4 regions of the Pantoea sp. BRR-3P genome follow, and region 1 is predicted to be linked to each of the others. Evidence: predicted binding sites of a transcription regulator. Region 1 holds the regulator's gene; each other region holds the start of a gene.
What was found. Region 1 encodes Fur, which represses iron uptake genes when iron is present. Its sites were predicted from a motif close to ATAATAATGAGAACNACTATCAA; they were not measured.
Positions count from the first base shown of each region.

Region 2: the regulator Fur is predicted to act here: its motif matches at 1,933-1,955, upstream of fes (enterochelin esterase).
Region 3: the regulator Fur is predicted to act here: its motif matches at 3,901-3,923, upstream of fepD (Fe(3+)-siderophore ABC transporter permease).
Region 4: the regulator Fur is predicted to act here: its motif matches at 3,486-3,508, upstream of fhuA (ferrichrome porin FhuA).

Region 1 is NZ_CP155066.1:2,821,272-2,826,160, reverse strand. It holds gene glnS (glutamine--tRNA ligase) at 1-227, shown strand, start outside; gene AAGR08_RS13160 (hypothetical protein) at 463-858, shown strand; gene fur (ferric iron uptake transcriptional regulator) at 919-1,368, opposite strand; gene fldA (flavodoxin FldA) at 1,723-2,253, opposite strand; gene ybfE (LexA regulated protein) at 2,390-2,665, opposite strand; gene ybfF (esterase) at 2,831-3,595, opposite strand; gene seqA (replication initiation negative regulator SeqA) at 3,844-4,383, shown strand; gene pgm (phosphoglucomutase (alpha-D-glucose-1,6-bisphosphate-dependent)) at 4,408-4,889, shown strand, end outside.
Region 2 is NZ_CP155066.1:3,515,636-3,520,524, forward strand. It holds gene AAGR08_RS16325 (TonB-dependent siderophore receptor) at 1-1,749, opposite strand, end outside; gene fes (enterochelin esterase) at 2,006-3,235, shown strand; gene AAGR08_RS16335 (enterobactin synthase subunit F) at 3,220-4,889, shown strand, end outside.
Region 3 is NZ_CP155066.1:3,524,697-3,529,585, reverse strand. It holds gene AAGR08_RS16370 ((2,3-dihydroxybenzoyl)adenylate synthase) at 1-251, opposite strand, end outside; gene AAGR08_RS16365 (isochorismate synthase) at 262-1,443, opposite strand; gene fepB (Fe2+-enterobactin ABC transporter substrate-binding protein) at 1,620-2,585, shown strand; gene entS (enterobactin transporter EntS) at 2,580-3,830, opposite strand; gene fepD (Fe(3+)-siderophore ABC transporter permease) at 3,972-4,889, shown strand, end outside.
Region 4 is NZ_CP155066.1:3,236,072-3,240,960, forward strand. It holds gene fhuD (Fe(3+)-hydroxamate ABC transporter substrate-binding protein FhuD) at 1-342, opposite strand, end outside; gene fhuC (Fe3+-hydroxamate ABC transporter ATP-binding protein FhuC) at 351-1,145, opposite strand; gene fhuA (ferrichrome porin FhuA) at 1,234-3,450, opposite strand; gene mrcB (bifunctional glycosyl transferase/transpeptidase) at 3,665-4,889, opposite strand, start outside.

The sequences.
Region 1 (4,889 bases):
CAAATCCGGGAGCGGCAGAGGATTTCCTCACCACCATCAACCCGAACTCGCTGGAAACTAAACAGGGCTTCGTTGAGCCAGGCTTGCGTGCTGCTGAGCCAATGGCGCCATATCAGTTTGAGCGCGAAGGCTATTTCTGTGCTGACAGCGTCTATTCGCAGCCGTCCAAATTGGTGTTTAACCGCACCGTAGGTTTGCGTGACACCTGGGCAAAAATCGGCGAATAATCTTTTTTGCTGATAGTACGATAAGATCATGAAAGGGCGAGCAATCGCCCTTTTTTATTGTCTGCATTTGGCAATGGGTAATCAATTATTCTGCATGCCAGTTAATAGGTTTCTTTTGTCGTTTACGACTATTCTGACTTTAGAAAAATTAATCCATTTGGCCGTGTGAAAAACTTTTTTTCAGGTAGGCTATGCGCTCTTAAACGTTGCTTCGCGGGTTACCAAAGGAAAAAAAATGACAAGTCTCGCTCTGGAAGCCAAGCACAGTGTGGTTGTTTTACATCAACTTATCGAACGTATTTTCAATCAGGTCGAAGGCAGTGATGACAGCATCGACCTGTTTTTGTCGCACTTTCATCCCGAATTTAAAATGGTGACACCGCAAGGTAAACAGTTGGATCTTAATGAGATGGAAGCGCTGTTTCGCCAGTTAAATGGTCAACGCGAAGGTATGCGGATTGCGACCAGCGAGCACGCCATTATCTCGCAGCAAAGTGAGGAAGTGACGATTCAGTATCGTGAATTACAAATGATGAATGGCATCAATCAGAGCCGTATTTCACTGGCGGTTCTTGATTGCAGCACCAGCATTCCACGCTGGCGTTACCTGCAAGAAACCCTCATTGCCTGAATTCAGGTATAAAAAAACCGGCTCAAGCGCCGGTTTTTTTATACTGCATAGCACACTTAATTACTTATCGTGGAGCGTCTCGTCTTCGCGGCAGTCTCCCAGAGCACAGTGACCGTACAAGTACAGACTGTGGTTGCTGAGTTTGATACCGTGGCGAGTGGCAATTTCACGCTGGCGCGTTTCGATTGATTCATCGCTGAATTCGATAACCTTGCCACAATCCAGGCAGATCAGGTGATCGTGATGGTGCTGCTGGGTCAGTTCGAATACGGATTTACCGCCTTCGAAGTTATGACGGGTTACGATGCCCGCGTCGTCAAACTGGTTAAGAACGCGATATACCGTGGCCAGACCAATCTCTTCGCCCATATCAATCAGGCGTTTATACAAATCTTCCGCACTGACGTGATGGGACTCGGGTCCGGGTCCCTGAAGCACTTCCAGAATTTTCAGTCTGGGGAGCGTGACTTTCAGGCCAGCCTTCTTCAATGCGGAGTTGTTGTCAGTCATGCGGATATTGTCCTGTTACTTTGCTAGTCACTTGCGGCGCAGGGGCCTTGAATGTTTAGGTCAACGCGCATTCTCATTTGCGTCTCATTATAGAACTCAAGCAGTGAAATGAAAACCAAGGCAACGTCCTTAATCAATAAAGAGGGTAAGGATAATGTCACTAACGTCTTCAAGACCGGTAAGTTTTGGATTCCATTTCACTCAGCCTCATTCTACAGCCAGAGGAATAAGCGGGTGACCATTGCGGGTATTCTACAGATTTGCGGGGAAAAGTTAAAAAACCGTAGCTATTATTTTTATAGGAAATTCCGTTACCCGATGTGAGATAGCGCCCACATCGGGCAGAGAAGGGGATTAGGCTTCAATAATCTCTTTCAGCTGCAGCTCATCGAAGATCTGTTTCACCCATTTCTCAACGCGTTCATTGGTCAGTTCGGGTTGACGATCTTCGTCAATCGCCAGACCGAGGAAGTGTTTATCATCGGCCAAACCTTTAGATGCTTCAAAATGGTAGCCTTCGGTAGGCCAGTGGCCGACGATAACGGCACCATTTGGCTCGATGATGTCGCGAATGGTACCCATCGCGTCGCAGAAGTATTCGGCGTAATCCTCCTGATCGCCACAGCCAAAAAGTGCTACCAGCTTGCCATTGAAATCAATCTCTTCCAGCGTTGGGAAGAAATCATCCCAGTCACACTGCGCTTCACCATAATACCATGTCGGGATGCCCAGCAGCAGGATGTCGAATGCATCGAGATCTTCTTTGGTGCTCTTAGCAATGTCATGCACTTCGGCGACATCTTTACCCAGTTGTTTCTGGATCATTTTTGCAATGTTTTCAGTGTTGCCGGTATCGCTGCCGAAGAAAATGCCTACGATTGCCATGGGTTAGGTAACCTCTTAAATCCTGATTGTGAAAGTAAGTCAGTTGACTGCACAGTTATGCGAATAATAGCAGACCGGTAAAAAGTGCGGAACTTGTAAAGCCGTGACTTTTGTTCCAGCGTGCGGTTTGGGCACGCTACGACAGTTTGAGCTGTGCTAGCAGCATTTGTTCAATCAATTCGCTGCGACTGATGTTTTGCTGATCGGCCAGCGTACTGAGCGCGTCAACCGCCTCGCTGGACATTTTCAGCTCAACACGACGCAACCCACGCACTTTATCGCGCTTGAGCTGATTACGTTTATTGATGCGTAGCTGTTCATCACGCGTCAACGGGCTAGTTTTCGGGCGACCAGGACGCCGCTCGTCTGCGAAGAGATCAAGCGTGGTGCGGTCTGTCTGTTCTTTTGCCATGGTTTGTAAAACTGAGTGGGCGCGAACGGCGGAAAGGCGCTGCGCGATTAAAACATTATCGGCCCGACCACGGTAAAAATATCCGTGGCAAATTTTTAGCGCGACATCATACTCCAGCGCCTTCTCTGACGCCAACCCTAAAGCACGCGCGGCAAGCTTTTGCTTTTACAGATTAAAAAACCGCCGAACCGCGCGCAAAACCGCATCAGGTTTCTCGGCATGCACCCAATGTCCGGCCCCGCTGATAACGTGCGCATGTGCCTGAGGGAATTGACGCAGCAGCGCATCGCGATGCTGATTATCCAGATAAGGCGAGTCACCGCCGCGAATAAACAGCGCCGGATGCGGCCAGGCAGGCACCTCTTCCCAACCGGAAATGGTGGTGTAATTATCCCACAGCACCGGCACGTTAAAGCGCCATTCACCTTCGACGAATGACTTGAGGATGAACTGAATCACGCCGTCCTCATTAATATGCTGACGCATCACCTCTGCCGCTTCACTACGACGTGTGACGCCAGCGGTAGTAACGGCTCGGATGGCGGCAAAAATTTCGTCATGGCGGCGCGTTTGATAATCAACGGGCGCGATATCGATCATCACCATTTTCTCAATGCGTTCAGGCGCAATAGCGCTCAGCGCCATAGCAACTTTTCCTCCCATCGAATGACCGATAACGCCAGCGCGATCAATGTTGTGCGCATCCAGCGTTTCAACAATATCCTGTGCCATAACGTGATAATTCATCACGTCGCTGCGTGCGGACAAACCATGGTTACGAACATCAACCTGCAGCGTTGGGCGGGCATCACGTACGCCACGCGCCAGCACGCCAAGGTTATCGAGGCTGCCAAAAAGACCATGAATTAACAGAATCGGTATGGCAGCGGGAGCAGATTGTTCAGTTTGCAGACGAGCGTTCAAAATCATGGCTAAAGTTCTTACGGTTGTGACCTTGGCTTAGGTTATCATGGATTCACCTGTCCAGCAGTCAGGCCGGTGGGCATTAGGGCATATTCCGACTTTTGCCCGTAAACGTTGCCAACGCTATCGGCTGCCACGGATTTAACTTTATAATCCTTATGTTAGAACCCGCTCACATTTTGCACGACTGGATTTTGCTAAGGCCGTTGCACTACTGCGTGGTTCTGTCATTTGCCAGAATCGTACGGAAAAAGATGAAAACGATTGAAGTTGACGAAGAACTCTACCGTTATATTGCCAGCCACACGCAGCACATTGGTGAAAGCGCCTCCGACATTTTGCGCCGCATGTTGAAGTTTACCGCCGGCCAGAGCGCACCGGCTGCGCCTGCCGTTGGTACGTCAGGGAAAGATGCACAGCCAGCCAGCCGCGAAGCGCGTCCTCAGGATCGTGTCCGCGCCGTGCGTGAACTGCTGCTTTCCGACGAATATGCCGAGCAAAATAAGGCGGTTAACCGCTTCATGCTGGTACTGTCAACGCTCTATCGTCTTGATCCGGCTGCGTTTGCTGAAGCTACAGCTTCGCTTCAGGGCCGTACCCGCGTCTATTTCGCGGGGGACGAGCACACGCTGCTGCAAAATGGCACCCATACCAAGCCGAAGCATGTTCCCGGCACGCCGTACTGGGTGATCACGAATACCAATACAGGTCGCAAATGCAGCATGGTGGAACACATCATGTTGGCTATGCAGTTCCCACAGGAACTGACAGAGAAAGTTCGCGGCACCATTTAACTGAAGCGTCAGGGAGAAGCGCCAATGGCCAATCACCCCCGTGCCGGGCAGCCTGCCCAGCAGAGCGATTTGATTAACGTTGCACAATTAACCTCGCAGTATTACGTCCTGAAGCCCGACGTGGCGAATCCGGATCATGCGGTGAAATTTGGCACTTCAGGCCACCGCGGTAGCGCGGGACGCCATAGCTTCAACGAACCGCACATTTTGGCGATTGCCCAGGCGATTGCTGAAGAGCGCAAAAAGAATGGCATCACCGGGCCGTGCTACGTCGGTAAAGATACGCACGCGCTGTCTGAGCCGGCGATTTTGTCAGTGCTGGAAGTGCTGGCAGCCAACGGCGTTGATGTGATCGTGCAGCAGGATAACGGCTATACGCCGACGCCTGCGATCTCTAACGCCATTCTTGAGCACAACAAACGCGGTGGCGCGCAGGCGGACGGCATCGTTATCACGCCTTCGCACAACCCACCGGAAGATGGCGGTATCAAATACAATCCGCCAAA
Region 2 (4,889 bases), 690 kb from region 1:
ATCGGTGGTGCCATTAGAGGCTTTGCCCACTGGCGAGTAACCGGCTTCGATCTTGTTGCGGTAATCGTTGCGGAACCAGGTTAAACCGGCCTGATATCCTTCATGTTTCCACTCAAGACCAATCTCTTTGTTGATGCTGTTTTCCGCTTTCAGGTCGTTATTCCCCTGCAGATAACAAGCGCCGGTGCTGGCCGCGCAACCTTGGCCATTGCTGTACAGCAGATAGTTAGGGTTGGTCTGATACAGGCTCGGCGCTTTATACGCACGCCCTATCCCCATCTTCAGGGTGAAGTCATCCCCTAAACCTTGCGACAGGTTAAGCGACGGGCTCCAGTTGTTGCCAACTATCGAGTGATGGTCGAAACGCAGGCTTGGCGTCAGCATGGTGCTGTCGGTCAACTCCATGTTGTCTTCAGCAAACAGTGAAAAAATCTCTGCCTGTGAATAAGGGCTGCGGCCAGTGTTATCGATGCCAGGCACCGCGCCGTAGCTCGCTGCCTGGGTGTTAGAGGAGCCATCTTTCATGCGCTGCTGGTTCCATTCAGTACCCAGCGTCGCGGTTTGATTGAACAGCAGTTCAAACGGAATGCTCACTTCGCTATGCAGCAGCACATCGTCCAGCTGAATAGTGTTAAAACCGCTATTCGAGAAGATACCCTCAGTGCCGCCCGCTAAACCCTCATTGATGCGCGAGTTGCGGGTCTTCTCGTAACGCGCATAGGTATTGGTGCTGACGCCGTTATCCCATGCGCCCGTCCACTTCAGCGAGACATTTTGTCGATACAGGCGGTTAGTTTCATCACCGTACAGGCTTTTCACCAGCGCACTGGTGTTGGTGTTCTGCGTGTCGCCAGCATACAGGTTGCCCTGGCGGCTGTAGCCAGCCTGCCACTCCAGCGTTTGCATTGGCGCAAATGCCCAGCTCAGTAACGCATTGATATCTTTATTCACCGAGCCTTCACGCCCGGCCGGATAACTGCCCGCGTATGAACCGGTGCGCGCCGCCGCATGCCCCTCGTTGATGTCATAGGCATCGGCCTGGGTTTTGGCTAAACCGCCATACAAACGGAAGTTGAAATCGTCACCCAGCGGCCCTTCCAGACTGAAGTTAGTGCGTTTGGTGGCGCCTTCCGCTTTGTGTTCTGGCACGTTGTAATAGGTGTTCCAGGAACCGTGCCACTGCTGATCGGTTTGTTTTTTGGTGATGATATTCACCACCCCGCCCGCCGCGCCGTTGCCGTAGCGCACTGCTGCCGGTCCGCGAATCACATCGATATGATCGATCATCTCCGGTGGCACCCAATTGGTATCACCGCGCGTATCACGCTCGCCACGCCAGCCAAGGCGCACCGAGTTACGGCTGGTAATCGGCATGCCATCCACCATGATCAGGGTGTTTTCCGGACCCATGCCGCGAATATCGATCTGGCGATTGTTACCGCGCTGGCCGCTGGTGGAGTTACCGGTGAGATTCACGCCCGGCATGGTACGGATGATCTCGGAGACATCGCGCGCAGGCGGGTGTTTTTTAATTTCGTCGGCGGTGATAGTTGAAACACCCAGCGCCTGCAGGTTTTGCTGCTGCGCGGTAACCATTAAGGTGCCGCCGTCCATGGATTGGGCGTCGGTACTGCTTACAGAGGTATTGCTGGAAGAAGTGTCCGCTGCCCAGGCACCGCTGGAGAGCAGTGAGGCGCTGAGCCCCAGTTCAATCAGAATGGCTAATGATAACCGTGAGTAATTTTTCATTTTATGCGTTCCTGGATTGCCAGCAAAAACCCTGAGGCTTGCGTGGCGAGCCGGTGAGAAGATCCCTGTTCCTAACGCGCCCGGATCCAGCCCCTCCAACCCTTCCTTTGCATCACCTTGCCAAATGGAAAGAGTTAGGCGGAACGAGCGTGCTCTTTTTTGAGCGCAGCCACCCTATTGCAAATGCAAATTATTATCAATAGTATTATTCATCAAACTTATCTCCCTCTCCGCGTAAACACCGACTGGCAGCCCTATGACCTGGCGAAATGATGTAACCGGCAGCGCAGCCTGGTGGCAGGCGCAACAATCCCAAGGCATTCCCCGTATTGAGTTAGCCGATGATGGCCACTGTCGGGTCACTTTCTTCTGGCGCGACCCGCAAGGTGACGAGACTCAATCCTCCATCCAGCGCGTGTGGATCAACATCACGGGTGTCACCGATCACCACCAGCGTCGCCCACCGCAATCGTTGATGCGTGTGGCAGGAACCAACGTGTGGTACTGGCAAACCGAGCTTCCCGCCAACTGGCGCGGTAGTTATTGTTTGATGCCCGATGAGCAGGCCACCGACTTCACGGGCGTGGCCGACATGCATGCGTTGCGCAGCTGGTGGCGCGATAAATTTCCCACGGCGCAGGCCGATCCGCTGAACAACTTGCGTGGCTGGTCGGGCGGACGCGGCATGGGCGTATCACCGCTGCATCTCCCGCAGGCACCGGATCAACAGGTGTGGCAGGCGCTGGATAACGGCACGGCGCCCACCCTAAAACTGCAGCAGCTGCAATGGGATAGCGCGCTATTAGGCAACAGCCGCCCCGTGTGGATTTACACCACCGGCGATGCGACTCCTGAGCAGCGTCCACTGGCGATCTTGCTTGATGGCCAGTTCTGGGCGCACAGCATGCCGATTGCCGGGCCGCTACAGCAGCTCACCGATAACGGCGCGTTGCCGCCCGCGGTGTATCTGTTTATCGACATCATCGATCGCGATCACCGCAGCCGGGAGTTGCCGTGCAACCCGCAATTCTGGCAAGCCATCCAGCAAGAACTGTTGCCGCAGGTGGCACACTCAGTGCCTTATCGCCAACAGGCGGCAAGCACCATTGTGGCCGGACAAAGTTTTGGCGGCCTCGCGTCGGTATTTGCCGCGCTGCACTGGCCGGAAACCTTTGGCAATGCGCTCAGCCTTTCCGGCTCTTTCTGGTGGCCAGAGCGCGGCAACCCACACGGCTGGTTGCTGCAAGAACTCGATCGCGGCCTTGCACCGCGCCAACCGCTGCGCTTCTGGCTGGAAGCAGGCAAGCGCGAAGGCTTAATTCTGCAAGCTAATCAACAGCTACAACAGCAACTTCACGCCGCCGGTTATCAGGTGCATTACCAGCCGGTGGAAGGCGGCCACGATGCGCTCTGCTGGCGCGGTGGCCTGCTAAGTGGCTTACAAGCCCTGTTGAATAAACCGGAGCATCCATGTCCGAATCTCTGATGAATAAATCTATGATTGACCACCAAACCTTGCCGTTAGTCGCGGCACAGCCCGGTATCTGGATTGCCGATCAGCTGTCACCGCACCACAACGCTTATGCAGTAGCGCACTTTGTTGAGCTGCGCGGTGACATTGATAGCGCCTTACTGGCCCAGTCAATTGTCGCGGGCATGCAGGAAGCCGATACGCTAAACATGGCATTTGGCGAAGTGGAAGGCGAAGCATTGCAGTGGCTGCAGCCACAAGAATTTAGTCCGCCGCAGATTATCGATCTGCGCGGCGAGGCCGATGCCGTCGCCACAGCACGCAGGCTGATGCGCGACGATATGAATGGCGATCTGCGCGTGTTAAGCGGCGCAAAACTGTGGCATCACACTCTTTTCCAACTTGGCGATCGCCACTGGTTCTGGTATCAGCGCTATCACCATTTGGTGGTGGATGGCTTCAGCTTCACCGCGCTGACCCGCCGCATCGCCAATCTTTACAGCGCAGCAGTGCGTCAGCAGCCTGCTGAGCCCACGCCGTTTATCCCGTTTAGTGAAGTGGTCGACGAGTATCAGCGTTACCGCGAATCCTCCTCCTTTGCGCGTGACGGCCAGTTCTGGCGCGAAAAAGGCGCGGCGCTGCCGTCACCGGCTTCGCTCTCACCGCTGCCGCTCGCCGGACAAACCGCCAGCACCGATCTACTGCGCCACAGCGTGACGCTGGAGCGCAGCACCTTTCAGACGCTGGTGCAGCAGCACCCGCACTCCAGCGCCGCCGATCTGGCTTTTGCCCTCGTTGCGCTGTGGCTGGCACGTCTCAGCGGCCAAAACGACTTTGCCGCCGGCTTCATCTTTATGCGTCGTATCGGTTCTGCCGCCTTGTGTGCCACCGGGCCGGTGATCAACGTGTTGCCGATGGCGGTACATTACGATCCCACCCAGCCACTGAGCACCCTCGCCGCGCAGCTGGCGGGCGAAGTGAAAAAGATGCGTCGTCATCAGCGCTATGACGCCGAACAGGTGCAGCGCGATCTGGGTCGTCTCGGCGATGGCGATCCGCTGTACGGTCCGGTGATCAACCTGAAGATGTTTGATTACCAGCTCGATTTCGCTGGCGTAGAAGGCATCACCCATCAGCTGGCATCCGGGCCGGTACGCGATCTGGAGATCGCCATCTATATCAGCGAGCAGGGTGAATTAACCCTTGAACTGCTGGCTAACGCCGAGCGCTACAGCGAGCAGACCTTGCAGCGCCATGCCAGCCGCTTCGCCCTGCTGCTGGATCAGCTGGCTAAGCAGCCGCAGCGACCGTGTGGTGAACTCGATCTGCTCACCGCCGAAGAGCACGCGCAGATTGCCGCGATTAACCAAACCGCCCATCCGCTGCCGGCAGAAACGCTGGCCTCGCTGTTGGCGCAGCAGGCAGCACGCACGCCGGATGCCCCGGCGCTCGCCGATGCTCAGCATCAGCTGAGCTATCGCCAAATGCAGCAGCAGGTGTTTGCGCTGGCCGCGGATTTGACCGCCGCAGGCGTACAGCGTGGCGATATTGTCGCGGTAGCGCTGCCGCGCTCGGTGCAGCTGTCGCTGGCGTTGCAGGCGATTGTTGCGCTTGGCGCCGCGTATTTACCGCTCGATACCGGCTATCCGGACGAGCGCCTGCAGCTGAT
Region 3 (4,889 bases), 700 kb from region 1:
GCCACGTTGCCGAGTTGCACCAGCGCAGTATCACCGTTTTGCAGGCCACGACGCTGTAGCGCGGCGGCCAGGTTGCTGCTCAGTACATCCAATTCGCGATAGCTAATTTGACGATCGCCATCAATCACCGCGATGGCATCGTTATGCTGATGACGCGCCAAAATATCGGTCATCGGTACATCCAGCCAGTAGCCTTTTTCGCGGTAGCGCGCGGCCAGATCGTCCGGCCAGCGAGTATAGGGAATGCTCATGCTCTTTCCTTTATTGCAGTCCAAAGGCGCGCAACATTGTATCCAGCTTCACGCCGGTTTCGCGCCATTCTGATTCAGGTTGGGAGTCGGCGACGATGCCCGCGCCGGCAAACAGCCGCACACGCGTGCCGTGCACGGTGCCGCAGCGGATAGTCACTACCCATTCGCCATTGCCTTCGCTATCGCACCAGCCGACGATGCCGCCAAACAGCTGGCGATCAAAAGGTTCCAGCTGCTGGATGAGCTGCTGCGCGCGCTGATGCGGGAAGCCGCTCAGCGCCGGCGTTGGATGCAGCAGGCAGGCCAGCGACAGGGCATTTTCCTGCTCATTCTGGACTTCGCCGTCAATTTGCGTCGCCAGATGCCACAGCGTAGCGGTGGTGATCAGCGAAGGCGTGCTCGGTACTGACAGCAAACGGCTGCGCGGCTGCAGCGTATCGCGCATCGCGTCGGTCACCAGTTTGTGTTCATGGCGATCTTTGCTGGAATTCATCAGCGTGTTACCTGCCGCGCGATCCTGCTGCGCATCGCCATGATTGCGCCGTGCAGATCCGGCGAGCGGACAAGAACTGAAATCGCGACCTTGTTTACGCAGCATCAGTTCCGGGCTGGCACCGATCAGCGCACCGCCTTGCGGCAGCGGCAGATGGAAATGGTAGCTATTCGGATTCTGCGCAATCACGCGCTGCATCAACGTTGCCGTATCCACCGGCTGCTCCGTGACGATATCCATCAGGCGCGACAGCACCACTTTATCCAGCTCGCCGCGCTGCGTGGCTGCTACCGCATCTGCCACCATATTGAGGAAGACATCGTGGTCTGGTACCGGCGTGCGACGGCGCACCTCTGGCAGATCGCTGATGCCTTGCGGCAGTGCGTTTTGCAGGTCGTCGCGATTGAAGGTCTGATGGGCTTCGGGAATAAACAACGCCGCAGGCTGGCTGACATCGAATGGGATCGCCCCGACCAGAATCGGATTGGCGATGCCCTGTTTTTTTGCGGCAGCAAAGTGCTGACGCAGCTGTTGTTGGAAATCACCCTGCAGCGACGCGGCATCATGTACCGGCGCGCTAATGGTGGTATAGCATCCTTGCGTTGCCAAACTGCGCCACGGCGAGGTAAAGAGAAAACCACGGCAAAGCGCGGAATAATCCTTCAGCCAGGCATTTTCAAACGTGGTCGTTTCCACCATAATTTTCACCTATAAATGATAAGATTATTAAGAATGATTATCATTTTTATTATGGGCCTGTAACCTACGTCGATTGGGCAAAAGTGTCAATCCATTCGCGGGATTTCAGCGACCTTTTGACGTAATCAGGCGCTGACGCTGAACAGGGCAATATGCTAAAAAGTGGGCTAAAACTTATGAATAAATGCGGTTTTTGGGCTATTGCAGCCCTAATGAGTGTTTTCCAGATTTTCACCAGCGTCGCGCATGCCGAACAAGGTTGGCCGCGCACCCTTCAAGGGGCTAACGGATCGCTCACCTTAAACAAAGCGCCACAGCGTATTGTTTCCACCAGCGTCACGCTGACCGGTTCGCTGCTGGCGATTGATGCGCCGGTCATCGCCTCGGGTGCGACTGCACCCAATAGCCGTCTGGCCGACGAGCAGGGTTTCTTCCGCCAATGGAGCGAGGTCGCCAAACAGCACCAACTCAAACGTCTGTACATTGGTGAACCGAGTGCCGAAGCGGTAGCAGCCGAAGCGCCGGACCTGATCATCGTCAGCGCCACCGGCAATGACTCCGCCATCAAACTCGTCGATCAGTTCTCTGCCATCGCACCGACGTTAGTGGTCAACTACGACGATAAAAGCTGGCAGGATGTGGTCACACTATTAGGCCAGGCCACCGGCCACGAAGTTCAGGCGGCACAGCGTGTTAACGCCTTCAACGATCGCGAAGCCGCGCTGAAGAAAGCCATCACGCTGCCGCCGCAGCCGGTTTCCGCCATGGTGTGGAACGGCGGTGGGCGCGCGGTCAACCTGTGGACCGCCGCCTCGGCGCAGGGCAAGCTGCTGGAACAACTCGGTTTCACCCTGGCGGTACCGCCGGCCAGCGTGGAGCAGAGCCACAGCATGGGACAGCGTAAAGACATCATTCAGCTGTCAGGCGAAAACCTCGCCAGCGGCCTGACGGGTAAAACCTTCCTGCTGTTTGCCGCCGACGACAAAACCACGCAGTCGGTGCTGAGCAATCCGTTCCTGGCGCAGAATGCTGCGGTGCAAAACAAGCAGGTGTACGAATTGGGTGTCGATTCGTTCCGTCTCGATTACTACAGCGCCAGCAATCTGCTCGCGCGTCTGGAAAAACTGTTCGTTAAATCATGATACCTGTTCCGCCAGCTCTGGCGCTGGCGGGTGGTAACGACGTAAACGCCCCATCACTAACCACATCACCATGCCCAGCAGCGCCGCGGCGAAGCCAAACACCGCAGCGGCCTGCGGTGGCAGCAGCCAGGAACCCATCGCGCCAATCACCGCTGCACCAATCGCATCGCCAGTGACGTTCTGCGCGGTCCACAACCCATTGATGCGACCAAGCAAATGATCGGGCGTGAGCGCTTGAATCATCGCGTATTGCACCAAGCTATTGATGGCGCTGAAGTAACCGAAGGCGATCAGGCAAGCTAACGCCAGCGGCAGGTTCGGCATCAGGCTAAACAAACCAAGGGCGATAAACGCCGCAATCGCGCTGCCGAGTATTAACTGCCCTGGACGCGCGGCGTGTTTCAGTTTGCCGCTGGTCAACGCGCCCACCGCCGCACCGAGCGGCACCGCGGCGTAAAGCAAACCCAGCTGGTCAGCACTCACTGACCAATGCGGCGCGAGTGCGGGATAGAGCACGCGTACCGCGCTGGCTAAGGTTACCAGTGCACCAATCAGCGCCACCATGCCGACAATCGGGCTGGCAAAAAGAAACTGCACGCCAGCGGCCAGGGATTTCAGCGGATGTTCACGCGGCTGCGGCGGAGGCGGCAAGTGCGGTAATTTTAACAGCGTCAACACCGTGAGCAGCGTGCCGAACGCGGCGAGACCATAGTTCCAGGTTACGCCGCCGTGGGCAATCACCAAACCGGCAATCGCAGGTGACAAAATCGAGCCGAAGCGCACCGTTAACATGGTGATGGCTCCGGCCTGCATAATATTTTCACGCCCCACCAGCGCGGGCGTGGCGGCCAATAGCGCGGTGACGCCAATCGCCCCGAAGAAGCCATCCCAGAAGCCCAGCAGATAAACGGCGATTAACGAGGGTTCCGGCAGCACGGCGTTGATCGCCAGCGCGATAAAGCCTAAGCCGCAGGTGGATCGGGCCAGCAGAATCAGCTTTTTGCGCTCATGGCGATCTGCCAATACGCCGCCGGTCAGCAGACCAATAAACATGCCCGCAGCGGCCAGTGTCACCGCCAATCCTACCAGCAGCGGTGAATTTGTCATGTGCTGGATCTGGACCGGCACCGCGACGGCAAGCATGCCGAGCGCGACAATCGAGATAAAGCGCGCAATAAATACCGCGCGAAAAGCCGGATGGGTTTTCAGCAGTGAAAGATCGATAAAGTGGGAAGATTTGTTCATAGGTTCGCCTTTTTGCACCAATTTTCCTCATCGTCCGCGAGGCGAGTCATGGTAACATAGCTAAACGCGAGTAATAACGATAACCATTATCAAGTTGCATCGCGCATGCGACGACGTTGAACAGTGAAGGTTTAGAACGCTATGCGCCAGATCCGTGCATTGGCAGGCTCAGGGATTCTGCTCTTGCTCCTCATCGCTCTTAGCTTGATGCTAGGGGCCAAATCGATACCGCTTCCCGATGTTTATCATTCGCTTACCTCCAGCTGTAACAGCGCGGAGTGTGTGATTGTGCGTGACGCGCGCCTGCCGCGCACCCTGGCTGGTCTGCTGGCGGGCGTGGCGCTCGGGCTGGCCGGTGCCTTAATGCAGAGCCTGACGCGCAACCCGCTGGCCGATCCCGGTATTCTCGGCGTCAATGCTGGAGCCGGTTTCGCGGTGGTGATTGGCATAGCGCTGTTCGGCGCAGATTCGCCGGTGGATTGGCTTGGCTTCGCTTTTGCCGGTGCACTGCTCTCTTCGTTGCTGGTGGCATTGACCGGTGCGATTGGCGGCGGGCGCGTCAATCCGGTGCGTCTTACGCTGGCGGGCGTCGCGCTTGGCGCGGTGCTGGATGGGCTGACATCCGGCCTGTCGCTGCTCAACCCTGACATCTACGATCACCTGCGCTTCTGGCACAGCGGCTCGCTGGATATCCGCAATTTTACCGTGCTGCGCACGCTGTTTCCGGCGGTGCTGGTGGGCGGCGTGGTAGCGATTCTTCTGTCGCAGGCGCTTAACAGCCTGAGCATGGGGGGCGATATGGCTACCGCGCTCGGTACGCGCGTGGCGCGCACGCAGTTGCTTGGCCTGCTGGCGATTGCGCTGCTGTGCGGTGCAGCGACGGCGGCGGTGGGGCCAATTGCGTTTGTGGGCCTGATGACGCCGCACTTTGCCCGCTGGCTGGTAGGCAACGATCACCGCTGGATGCTGCCTGCAACCGCGCTGATTACACCGATTTTATTACTCGCCGCCGATATTCTTGGCCGCCTGCTGGTGGCGGGCGAGCTGCGGGTTTCCATC
Region 4 (4,889 bases), 410 kb from region 1:
TGGCGCAATGCGCTGCAATTTATCCAGCGCCGGGCCGTAACCATTGGAGTGCAGAATCAGTGAAGGTTCGAGCTGGGTCATTAGCTCAAGATTAGGTTCGGTGCGTAACCCCAGGTCAATCACGCGGGATGGCAGTGGTGGATCGCCCACCCACACGTTGTAGTTGTGCATATCAGCCACGCCGAGTGGCACCACGCCGAGCGCCATCAGCAGCTCCACCGGCAGCCACTCCAGCGCCAGAATGCGTTGTGCATCCGGCAATGCCGCTCGCAGCGGTAGCGCGGACATGAAGGGTGAGAGCGCCAGCGCCGTCAGTAGGCGGCGGCGAGAGATGTCTAACATAGTGCGCCTCAGTACACGAAACTGACGGGCGCGCCGCCCTGCGGATGAGGCAAAATCCCCATCGGAATACCGTAGATGTTGCCCAGCACATCAGCCTGCATGATCACTTCGGGGCCGCCTGCGGCAATCACTTCACCGCCACGCAGCGCCACTAAACGATCGCAATAGCGTGCCGCCATGTTGAGATCGTGCAGTACCGCAATCACCGTTAGCCCGCGCTCGCGGCTGAGTCGTTGGATCAGCGCCAGCACATCAACCTGATGGGCGATATCCAGCGCTGACGTGGGTTCATCCAGCAGCAGACAGCGGCTGTTTTGCGCCACCAGCATCGCCAGCCACGCGCGCTGCCGCTCGCCGCCGGAAAGGCTATCCACCAGACGTCCGGCAAAGGGTTTTAATCCCACCAGCGTAATCGCTTCGTCCACCCGATCGCGATCTTCCTGACCATAACGCCCCAGCGCGCCGTGCCACGGATAACGGCCAATCGCCACCAGTTCACGCACCGTCATCCCCTCTGCCGCTGGCAGCTGCTGCGGCAGATACGCGACCTGGCGCGCAAAATCTTTACTGCCCCAGTTTTCCACCGCATCTTCATTCAGCAGTACACGCCCTTCACTCGCCGCATGGTGACGGCCGAGCATTTTCAGCAGCGTAGATTTGCCGGAGCCGTTGTGACCGATCAGCGCCGTGACTTTGCCGGGCGCAAAGGTGAGAGACAGCGGATGAAGGAGCGTGCGGCCAGGCACCCGAAAACTAACGTTATCGAGCCTGAAAGTGGTTTCTGCGTGATGCGGATGCTGCATGATAATCCCTGGTTAATGGGCATTGTAAGGTCGCCATTAATGGCGACCAGAAACTCAGGTGCGCATAAATGCGCACCCTACAAACGCGTTAGAAGCGGAAAGTCGCGGTTCCGACAATCTGCCGCTCAGCGCCCCAATAGCAGGCGTATTCGCGGTAGCAACTGGCAACGTATTCACGATCGAACAGGTTATTCACGTTCACGCCAATCGAAGAGCCCGGCAGGCCGAAACGGGCAAGATCGTATTTCAGCGCGGCATCAACGGTGGTGTAACCGGCTACGTCAAAGTTTTGGTTAACGTTAGCCGCGTCATTGGGGCTGTAGATACCTTTACTTTCACCGACATAACGCACGCCTGCGCCCACCGTTACGCCTGAAAGCGCCGTTTCATGGAAGGTGTAATCGGTCCACAGCGATGCCATATGCTTCGGCACCTGATTTGGCGTTTTGCCCTTCAGGTTGGTGTCTTCGGTATACTCCGCATCGGTGTAGGTATAAGACGCCGTCATGTTGATGTTGGCATTCAGAGCCGCTTTAGCTTCCAGCTCAACGCCGCGTGAGCGAATTTCACCACTCTGAATACTGGCAAACGGGTGGTTAACCGTATCCGGATCGGCCGTCAGATTCTTGGTCTTCGTCAGTTGATAAACCGCAGCCGTGAGGACAACAGGACGATCTTTTGGTACGTATTTCACGCCCGCTTCATACTGTTTAGCGCGGGAAGGATCAAATGCCTGGCCATCCCAGGTTGAACCCGAGTTCGGAATGAAGGCTTCGCTATAGCTGAAGTATGGCGCGATCCCATTATCGAACACGTAGTTCAGGCCACCGCGCCAGGTGAAGGCCTGATCGTTCTGGCGATCAACCTTATCCGTCACGCGATCGTAAACCGAGTTCATGGCGTAATCGTAGCGTCCGCCCAGGGTTAACACCCAACGGTTCCATTCCATCTGATCCTGCGCGTACAAGCCGGTTTGGCGCTGCTTGTTAAGATGCTGATACGGATCATCAAACGGCGTTACGCTATCGTCGCCATATTGTGGATTGACTGCACTCAGCGGTGATGCGGTACCAAACTGCGCATCAATGTCGTTGCGGGTTCGCTGGAAATCAACACCCAGCAGCAGTGTATGATCAACCTGGCCCGTCGCAAATTTGGCTTGCGCCTGGTTATCCACCGCAAACTGATTCAGCTTTTCATTGGAAACGGCAGAACCGCGAATGATCTCTAAAGTGGCCGGATTAAAGTTGCTGCCATAAATACTGCGATAATCGGTACGCAGATCGGCATAGCGCAGATTCTGCCGCACCGTCCAGGTATCGTTGAAGCTGTGCTCAAAGTTGTAGCCCACCATCTTGGTGTTACGCGAGATCTTGTTGCTGTCTTCGCCTTCATCAAAGTTGGTCGGCAATTTGTATTCGCTACCATCAGGACGTTTAATGCCTACAACGGTTCCCTGACGCGGCAGCCAACCGTAATAGCCGGTTTCCGGTTCGTTCTGGAAATAGGTCAGCAGATCGAAACGGGTATTTTCATCTGGACGCCAGCTGAATGATGGCGCAATGGTATAGCGCTTCTCTTTGTTCATATCTTGCTGGGCGTCAGCGCTATGCGCCAGACCGGTGAGGCGATAACTGTACACGCCGTCATCATCAATCGAGCCGCCGAAGTCGAAACCGGTGGAGAAGAGGTTGTCAGTGCCCATTTGGAACTGCACTTCACGCAGCGTCTCCTGCGTTGGACGTTTGCTCACCAGCGATACAACGCCGCCTGGATTGCTCTTGCCATACAGCACCGAAACCGGACCGCGCAGCAGTTCGGCGCGTTCCAGGAAATAGGGATCGATCGCAAACTCTGAGTAGTTATCACCCTGCAGTTTCAGGCCATCAAGATATTGGTTGGTATTCGTTTCGCTGAAACCACGAATCGACAGGGCATCAATGACATTGGAACTGCCGCGGTTGCCGGTCAACACGCCAGGCGTATAGTTGAAAGCCCCTTTCACGCTGGTGACGTTTTTCATCGCCATCTCTTCCTGCGTGACCACAGAGATCGACTGCGGGGTCTTCTCAATCGGAGTATCGGTTTTAGTACCGGTAGCGCTACGCTTGGCGGCGATGGTAGGTGACGGCCCCCACGCGCTCTCCTGCGCAACGGCACTGCCGCCATCCGCGCTGACAACGACAGTATCTTCTGCCAGCGCCTGCGCGCTGAGCGTGCCCAGAGTCAATGAAATAAGCCAGGCCAGCGGTCGACGGGGTGAACTCGGGCGTAAAAAACAAGGATTAGTGCTTCGCGTATTCATAAGTGAGATCTCTCGAAAAAAGTCGATGCAGGCGAATACAAACGAGAATGATTATTATGACGCACGGATAATAGGCGAAATACGCCAATATTCGCAACTTGTAATGGCTTATTGCGCGGGGTTAGCGACCAGATCGCGCATATCCATGATCGCGATTAACAAAGTTGCAGGCATGAAAAAAGGGCGCCGTAGCGCCCTCTGTTTTCTCAGCATGCTATTTGCTGCCGAACATATCCTTAATCCAGCCAGCCACGCCGTCTGAATCTTTCTGCTCGTTTTGCGGCTGCTGCTGTTGCTGCTGCTGTTCTTGCTGCTGCAACTGCTGCTGCTGTTGCTGCACCTGCTCTTGCTGCTGCTGACACAGCGCATTCGGATCCAGCGACCACACCGGCAGAGAACGCCATGTGCTGCTGCCGCTACCACAGATAAAGTTACCGGCAGAATCGACGTTCATCTGCGTGATATCTTCCGGTGGCGTCAGCACCAGCGGCATCGGCGCCTGATTATCGAGATAGCGGCGATAGAGTTGCATCGCCCCGCTCGCACCGTACAGCTTCGATGTCTGGTTGTTGTCGCGGCCTACCCAGGTAATCGCCACCTCTTTGCCATCAACACCGGCGAACCAGCTGTCGATCAGGTCATTGGTGGTACCGGTTTTGCCGGCCAGATGGGCATTCGGGTAACGCGCACCCAGCGCACGCGCGGTACCATGATCTGCCACCTGCTGCATGGTGTAGAGCGTGAGATAAGCGGCCTGCGCCGGCTCCACGCGCTGCGCCTGCGGGTAGCTCTGATACAGCACGGTACCATCTTCAGCAATCACCGAGCGCACAGCCGAAAGCTCCGCGCGGTTCCCTCCACTGGCAATCGACTGGAACGCCTGCGCCACTTCAATCGGCGTCAGGTTCAATGCCCCCAGCAGCATGGACGGCACCGGATGCAGCTGATCTTTCGGCACGCCCAGCTTGGTCCAGGTATCCACGACCGCATCCAGACCCAACGTCATACCAAGGTTAACCGTCGGTACGTTCATCGAGTTGGTTAATGCATCCACCAGCATCACTTTGCCGCTGAAGCGACGATCGTCATTCATCGGTTTCCAGATGGTGCCGTTCGGCTGTTTCAGCGCAATCGGCTCATCAGCGATCCAACTGTTAAGGCGATAGCTGTTCGGCTGGCTCAGTGCGGTTAAATAGGTAGCCGGTTTCGCCAGCGAACCAATTGAACGACGCGCCTGCAGCGCACGGTTATAACCGGCAAACTGCGGATCGGCACCGCCTACCATGGCGCGCACTTCACCGCTAAAGCGGTCAACCACCACCATCGCGGTTTCCAGATCCTTCAGGCCACGCTGTTTTTTCAGCGTTGGAATCCCTTCCACCACCGCTTTCTCGGCCGCATCCTGTGAAATCGCATCCAGCGTGGTGAAAATTTTCACG